Regions from separate parts of the Streptomyces sp. MI02-7b genome, predicted to be linked through region 1. Evidence: riboswitches for the same ligand, from Rfam matches in the RefSeq annotation. Region 1 holds a riboswitch; the other holds the start of a gene.
What was found. A riboswitch is a leader RNA that binds a small molecule or an ion and turns the genes downstream of it on or off. The one in region 1 is predicted to bind thiamine pyrophosphate.
Positions count from the first base shown of each region.

Region 2: another riboswitch for thiamine pyrophosphate. It lies ahead of thiC (phosphomethylpyrimidine synthase ThiC); the one in region 1 lies ahead of PV364_RS11285 (thiamine ABC transporter substrate-binding protein).

Region 1 covers NZ_JARAWX010000006.1:28,716-32,351, reverse strand. The annotation lists gene PV364_RS11295 (GNAT family N-acetyltransferase) at 1-971, shown strand, start outside; gene rlmN (23S rRNA (adenine(2503)-C(2))-methyltransferase RlmN) at 1,185-2,291, shown strand; TPP riboswitch at 2,365-2,469, shown strand; gene PV364_RS11285 (thiamine ABC transporter substrate-binding protein) at 2,461-3,540, shown strand; gene PV364_RS11280 (iron ABC transporter permease) at 3,600-3,636, shown strand, end outside.
Region 2 covers NZ_JARAWX010000020.1:129,781-133,416, reverse strand. The annotation lists gene PV364_RS29240 (hypothetical protein) at 1-248, shown strand, start outside; gene thiC (phosphomethylpyrimidine synthase ThiC) at 348-2,114, opposite strand; TPP riboswitch at 2,106-2,233, opposite strand; gene PV364_RS29230 (YibE/F family protein) at 2,296-3,636, shown strand, end outside.

The DNA of each region.
Region 1 (3,636 bases):
AGGAATCCACCAACCTGACGTGGCGACCGCTCACCATCGGGGACGCGAAGGCGTCGGCCGACCTCCTCAAGGCCATGGAGGCCGCAGACAGGACCGGCGAGCACTACGACGAGGAGGACACTCTCCAGGAACTGGTGGATCCCTACGCGGACCTGGAGCGCGCGAGCCTCGCCGCCTTCGACGGCGACGTGATGGTCGGCTACACGAAGGCCGTGTACAAGCCGACCGCCGAGGGGACACACCGGGTCATGGTCGACGGCGGGGTGCACCCGGACTACCGTCGCCAGGGCATCGGCACCGTGTTGCTGAAGGCCGGGACGGCGGGCGCGAAGGCGTTGCACGCGCTGCATCACCCGACGCTGAAGCTCGTGGTGGAGGCCCAGCAGTGCGAGCACATCCCCGGCGCGGCCGAGCTCTTCCGCTCCCAGGGGTTCGCGCCGGCCCGCTACTACCAGTCCATGGAGCACCCGCTGCGCGGCGAGATCCCGGACACGGCGATCCCCGACGGGCTGCGGGTCGAGCCGTGGTCGGAGCAGAACGACGAGGAGTTCCGGATGATCCGGAACGAGGCGTTCAAGGACCACTGGGGTACCGTCCCGGTGCCCGCGGACACCTGGAAAAACAAGATCACCAACCACAGCTTCCGGCCCGAGGTCAGCTTCCTGCTCCGGGACGTGGCGAACGGAGCCCCGGCGGGCATGCTGGTGACCATGTCGTGGGACGCCGACACGGCGGCCACCGGCGTGCGCGAGGCCTACTTCATGCTCATCGGGACGCTCCGGGAGTACCGCAGACGCGGCGTCGCCGGCGGGCTGATCGGTCACGCGCTGCGCCGCGCCGCCGACCAGGGCTACGGGAAGGCGAGCCTGAGCGTGGACTCGGCGAATCCCAGCGGGGCGTTCGGGATCTACGAGAAGGCCGGGTTCGAGCCCAAGGACCGGTACGTACGGTGGGCGCTCGACGTCCGGTGACCGGCAAGGCGCGGTGTCGCCGGGATCGTCGCCCGTCGGCCTCCGGCGACACGTCTTCCGGCACGCCGCACGCCGCACGCAGTCACCAGGTGAAGGCCGGACTCGACGTCCGGACGAGGCGCCGCCCCGGCGGAGGAGGGACGCCCGAGGGTGACGGGGGCCTCACCAGGCCGAACCGGGCGGCCCCAAACGATCTGCGACACTGGACGCACCATGCCTGCACCCGGAGAACTCACCTTCGTCGCGCCGCGCGCCGCCAAGAAGCCGCCGCGGCACCTTGCCGACCTCACGCCCGACGAGCGGCGGGAGGTGGTCGCGGAGCTGGGGGAGAAGCCGTTCCGGGCCAAGCAGCTGTCGCAGCACTACTTCGCGCGGTACACGGACGATCCGGCCGCGTGGACGGACATTCCGGCGGCGGCGCGCGGGAAGCTGGCGGAAGGGCTGCTGCCGGACCTGATGTCGGTCGTGCGGCACAGCAGCACGGACAACGACACGACGCGCAAGACGCTGTGGCGGCTGTTCGACGGGACGCTGGTCGAGTCGGTGCTGATGCGCTACCCGGACCGCGTGACGATGTGCATCAGCTCCCAGGCCGGTTGCGGCATGAACTGCCCGTTCTGCGCGACCGGGCAGGCCGGGCTGGACCGGAACCTGTCCACCGGCGAGATCGTGCACCAGATCGTGGCGGGCATGCGCGCGCTGCGCGACGGGGAGATCCCGGGCGGGCCGGCGCGGCTGTCGAACATCGTCTTCATGGGCATGGGCGAGCCGCTGGCGAACTACAAGCGGGTGGTGGGTGCCATCCGCCGGCTGACCGACCCCGAGCCGGACGGGCTGGGGCTGTCGCAGCGCGGCATCACCGTCTCCACGGTCGGCCTGGTGCCAGCGATGCTCCGGTTCGCGGACGAGGGCTTCAAGTGCCGTCTCGCGGTGTCGCTGCACGCGCCCGACGACGAGCTCCGCGACACTCTGGTGCCGGTGAACACGCGCTGGAAGGTGCGTGAGGTGCTGGACGCCGCGTGGCACTACGCGGACGTGTCCGGGCGCCGAGTCTCCATCGAGTACGCGCTGATCCGGGACATCAACGACCAGGCCTGGCGCGCCGATCTGCTGGGCCGGCTGCTCAAGGGCAAGCGCGTGCACGTCAACCTGATCCCGCTCAACCCGACGCCGGGCTCGAAGTGGACGGCGTCGCGGCCCGAGGACGAGCGGGCTTTCGTCGCGGCGCTGGAGGCGCACGGCGTGCCGGTGACCGTGCGGGACACCCGGGGTCAGGAGATCGACGGGGCCTGCGGGCAGCTGGCGGCTTCCGAGCGCTGAGAGGCGCTTGCTAGGGTGGCGGTCGATTGCGGCGGTTTGCCGTGAACGGCCGTGAACGGTCGGTCGACAAGAGAACATCCGACAGGGGAGCGCACACAGCGCTGAGAGTGCGGCACGGCCGCAGACCCTCGAACCTGATCCGGGTCATACCGGCGTAGGGAGTCACTTGATGAGCACCATCCGTCGGCGTGCCGCCGGCACCGCCCTCGTCGTCGCGCTGGGCGCGGCGTCCCTCGCGGCCTGCGGCGGAGGCGACGATGACGCCTCCCGCGGCGGTTCCAAGACCGTCACTCTGGTCAGCCACGACTCCTTCGCCGCCTCGAAGGCCGTGCTGAAGGCCTTCACCCAGCAGACCGGTTACACGGTGAAGGTCCTGCGCGGCGGCGACGCGGGCGCGGCGGTCAACCAGGCCGTCCTCTCCAAGGGCAACCCGCAGGGCGACGTCTTCTTCGGCGTCGACAACACCCTGCTCTCCCGCGCCCTGGACAACGGCCTGTTCACGCCGTATGAGGCGAAGGACCTGGACAAGGTCCCCGCCGCCCTCCAGCTCGACGCCGCCGAGCACCGGGTCACGCCCGTCGACTTCGGCGACGTGTGCGTCAACTACGACCGCGCCTGGTTCGCCGCGCACAAGGTGCCCGTCCCGCAGACCTTCGACGACCTGGTCAAGCCGGCGTACAAGGACCTGCTGGTCACGGAGAACGCCGCGACCTCCTCCCCGGGGCTGGCCTTCCTGCTGGCGACCACCGCGAAGTACGGCGACGGGGGCTGGCAGGACTACTGGACCAAGCTGAAGGCCAACGGCGTCCAGGTCGTCGACGGCTGGGAGCAGGCCTACTACGACGACTTCTCGGGCGCCGGCGGCGGCAAGGGCGACAAGCCGCTGGTCGTGTCGTACGCGTCCAGCCCGCCCGCCGAGGTGCTCGCGCTCAAGGAGCAGCCCAAGGAGAGCCCGACCGGCGTGGCGACGGCCACCTGCTTCCGGCAGATCGAGTTCGCCGGGCTGCTGGACGGCGCGAAGAACACCGAGGGCGGCAAGGCGCTCGTCGACTTCCTGCTGAGCCGCACCTTCCAGGAGGACATGCCGCTCAGCATGTTCGTCAACCCCGTCCGGGACGATGCGAAGCTGCCCGAGGTCTTCACCAAGTACGCGCCGGTGATCAGCGGTTCCGCCACCGTCGAGCCGAAGAAGATCGCGGCGAACCGTGAGCAGTGGGTCAAGACGTGGTCCTCGCTCGTGCTGAAGTGACCGGAACGAGCCAGAGGCGTACGGCCGCCCTGCGGCCGTACGCCGTGCGGCTCGGCCTGATGGCGCTGCCGGCCGCCTTCTTCGCGGTGTTCTTCG
Region 2 (3,636 bases), on a different contig from region 1:
AACGCGGCCTCCAGCCCTTCTTGAACGCGGCCCTGGCCAAGGCCGCCGACTCCGCCCCGCCCCCTCCGGACCGCCCGGGCGGCGACGGCAACCACCGCATGCCGCGCCTGGGTTACTCCAGCCCCGACTTCTCCAGCCCCGGCCCCGAGTCCTCCCCGGAACCCGGGCACCGGTTCACCAGTCCCGACTTCTCCAGCCCCGACTTCTCCAGCCCGGACTACGGCGGCCCCGACCACGCGCCCAACTGACCTTCGGACGACGGCGGCAAGCCGTTCGCGGTGGGTTTCGCGGAGGCGGGCCCGCCGGGACTGGTCGCCTGGCGGGCCCCCTCCGCTGATGCGGCCGGGTCAGCCGGCCGACCCGCCGCCCCTCTCCGCGATCGGCAGGTACACCCGGTTGCCCGCCGCCGCGAACTCCCTGGACTTCCCCGCCATACCGGCCTCGATCTCCTCGGCCGTGCCGCCGTGCTGCCTCCGGATGTCCTGGGAGATCTTCATCGAGCAGAACTTCGGGCCGCACATGGAGCAGAAGTGCGCCGTCTTCGCCGGCTCTGCCGGCAGCGTCTCGTCGTGGAAGGCCCGTGCCGTGTCCGGGTCGAGGGCCAGGTTGAACTGGTCCTCCCAGCGGAACTCGAAGCGGGCGTCGGACAGCGCGTCGTCCCAGTCCTGCGCGCCGGGGTGGCCCTTGGCGAGGTCGGCGGCGTGGGCGGCGATCTTGTAGGTGATCACGCCGGTCTTGACGTCGTCGCGGTCAGGCAGGCCGAGGTGCTCCTTGGGGGTGACGTAGCAGAGCATGGCCGTGCCCCACCAGGCGATCATCGCGGCGCCGATACCGGAGGTGATGTGGTCGTAGGCGGGCGCGATGTCGGTGGTCAGCGGACCGAGGGTGTAGAACGGCGCCTCCTCGCAGATCTCCTGCTGCAGTCTCACGTTGTCGGCGATCTTGTGCATCGGGACGTGCCCAGGCCCCTCGATCATGGTCTGCACGCCGTGCCGCTTCGCGACGGTGTTGAGTTCGCCGAGCGTGCGCAGTTCGGCGAACTGGGCCTCGTCGTTGGCGTCGGCGATGGAGCCGGGCCGCAGGCCGTCGCCCAGGGAGTACGTGACGTCGTAGGCGGCGAGGATCTCGCAGAGCTCCTCGAAGTTCTCGTAGAGGAAGCTCTCCTTGTGGTGCGCCAGGCACCACGCCGCCATGATCGAGCCGCCGCGGGAGACGATGCCGGTCTTGCGGCGGGCGGTCAGCGGGACGTACCGCAGCAGGACGCCCGCGTGGACGGTCATGTAGTCGACGCCCTGTTCGGCCTGCTCGACGACCGTGTCCTTGTAGATCTCCCAGGTCAGCTCCTCGGCCCTGCCGTCGACCTTCTCCAGGGCCTGGTAGAGGGGGACGGTGCCGATGGGGACGGGGGAGTTGCGCAGCACCCATTCGCGGGTGGTGTGGATGTTGCGGCCGGTGGACAGGTCCATCACCGTGTCGGCGCCCCAGCGGGTGGCCCAGGTCATCTTCTCCACCTCCTCCTCGATGGAGGAGGTGACGGCGGAGTTGCCGATGTTGGCGTTGACCTTCACCAGGAACCGCTTGCCGATGATCATCGGCTCGGTCTCCGGGTGGTTGACGTTCGCCGGCAGCACCGCCCGGCCCGCCGCGATCTCCTCGCGGACGACCTCGGGGGCGACGTCCTCGCGGATCGCGACGAACTCCATCTCCGGGGTGATCTCGCCGCGCCGGGCGTACGCGAGCTGGGTGACCGCCCGCCCCTCCCGTCCGCGCCGGGGCAGGCGCGGGCGGCCGGGGAAGACGGCGTCCAGATTGCGCAGCCCGCCGCGGGGTGCGGTGTGCTTGATGCCGTCGTCCTCGGGGCGGACGGGACGGCCGGGGTACGCGTCGGTGTCGCCGCGGGCGACGATCCAGTTCTCGCGCAGCGGCTCCAGGCCGCGGCGCACATCGGTGGTGACGGTGGGGTCGGTGTACGGACCGGAGGTGTCGTACAGCGTCACGTCGCGGCCATTGGTGAGGTGCACCCGGCGGACGGGGACCTCGATGTCCGGGCGCGACCCGGTCACATAGCCCTTGTGCCAGCCGATTTCGCGCGCGTTCGCATCGCGCATGGTCATGAGACCCACTCCCTACGCCGGCATTACCCGGTAACAGGTTCAGCGGTCGGCGCAGCTGGTGGCCCTCGGCCGTTCAGCGCCCTCTCAGCCCGGTGCTCCGAGCTCCCGCGGTGTGCAAAGGTGCGACCACGCTAGCGGGTCTTCTCCGGCGCACACCAGTGGGCCTTGGGATGATCGGCGCGTGGACTCCCCTCATGCGCAACCCCAGCCCCCCGAGCACGGCAACGGGCACGGTCGTGACCACGGGCACGGGCACGGTCACGGGCACAGCCATGGCCACGGGCCCGTGCCGCCGGTCTCCCGGCACCTGCGGAAGGTCATCGCCGCGGTGCTGATCCCGTTCGTCGCCGCGGTGGTGGTCGGCCTGGTGGTGCTCTGGCCCAACGGGGTGCCGGCCCACAAGCGCACGGGCGTCGGGTTCGACCAGCAGACCCAGTCGGGCCGCGTGGTGCGGGTCGAGAACGTCAAGTGCGCGGACGTCAACGCGGTGCCGAACAGCCCGGGCGGGCCCGGCGCGACGCCGTCCGGCGGCCCCTCGCCCGCCCCGTCGGCGGCCCCGTCGATCTGCGAGCGGGCGACCATCAAGGTCACCTCCGGCAAGGACACCGGCCGTACCTTCACCGAGATCGTGCAGCCGAGCCAGACCCGGCACTACACGCAGGGGCAGAAGGTCCTGCTGACCTACGCGCCCGCCGCGCCCAAGGAGTTGCAGTACTCGGTCGCCGACGTGGACCGGTCGCTGCCGCTGTGGCTGCTGGCCGGGCTCTTCGCGGCGGCGGTGGTCCTGGTCGGACGGCTGCGCGGGATCCTGGCGCTGGTGGCGCTGATCATCAGCTTCGCGGTGCTGACGCTGTTCATCCTCCCGGCGATCCTGCACGGCAGCGATCCGCTGCTGGTCGCGGTCATCGGCGGCAGCGCCATCATGCTGATCGCGCTCTACATGTGCCACGGTCTCAACGCCCGTACCTCGGTGGCCGTGCTCGGCACGCTCTGCTCGCTGCTGCTGATCGCGCTGCTGGGATCGGTGTTCATCGACTGGGCGGTGCTGAGCGGCAACACCTCGGACGAGACCGGGCTGATCCACGACCTCTACCCGGGCATCGAGATCCACGGCCTGCTGCTGGCGGGCATCGTCATCGGCTCGCTCGGTGTCCTGGACGACGTGACGGTCACCCAGACCTCGGCCGTGTGGGAGCTGCGGGAGGCCGATCCGGGCGCCGGCCCGCGGAAGCTGTACCGGGCGGCGATGCGCATCGGGCGCGACCACATCGCCTCGGTGGTCAACACCCTGGTGCTGGCGTACGCGGGCGCCGCGCTCCCCCTGCTGCTGCTCTTCTCCGTCGCGCAGCGCGGCGTGCTGGCGGTGGCCGGCAGCGAGCTGGTCGCCGAGGAGATCGTCCGGACCCTGGTCGGCAGCATCGGGCTGGTGGTGGCCGTGCCCCTGACGACCGCGCTGGCCGCGCTGGTGGTGTCGGCGGACCGCCCGGGGAGGGACACTGTCCCCACGGGCGGCGGGCGCCGC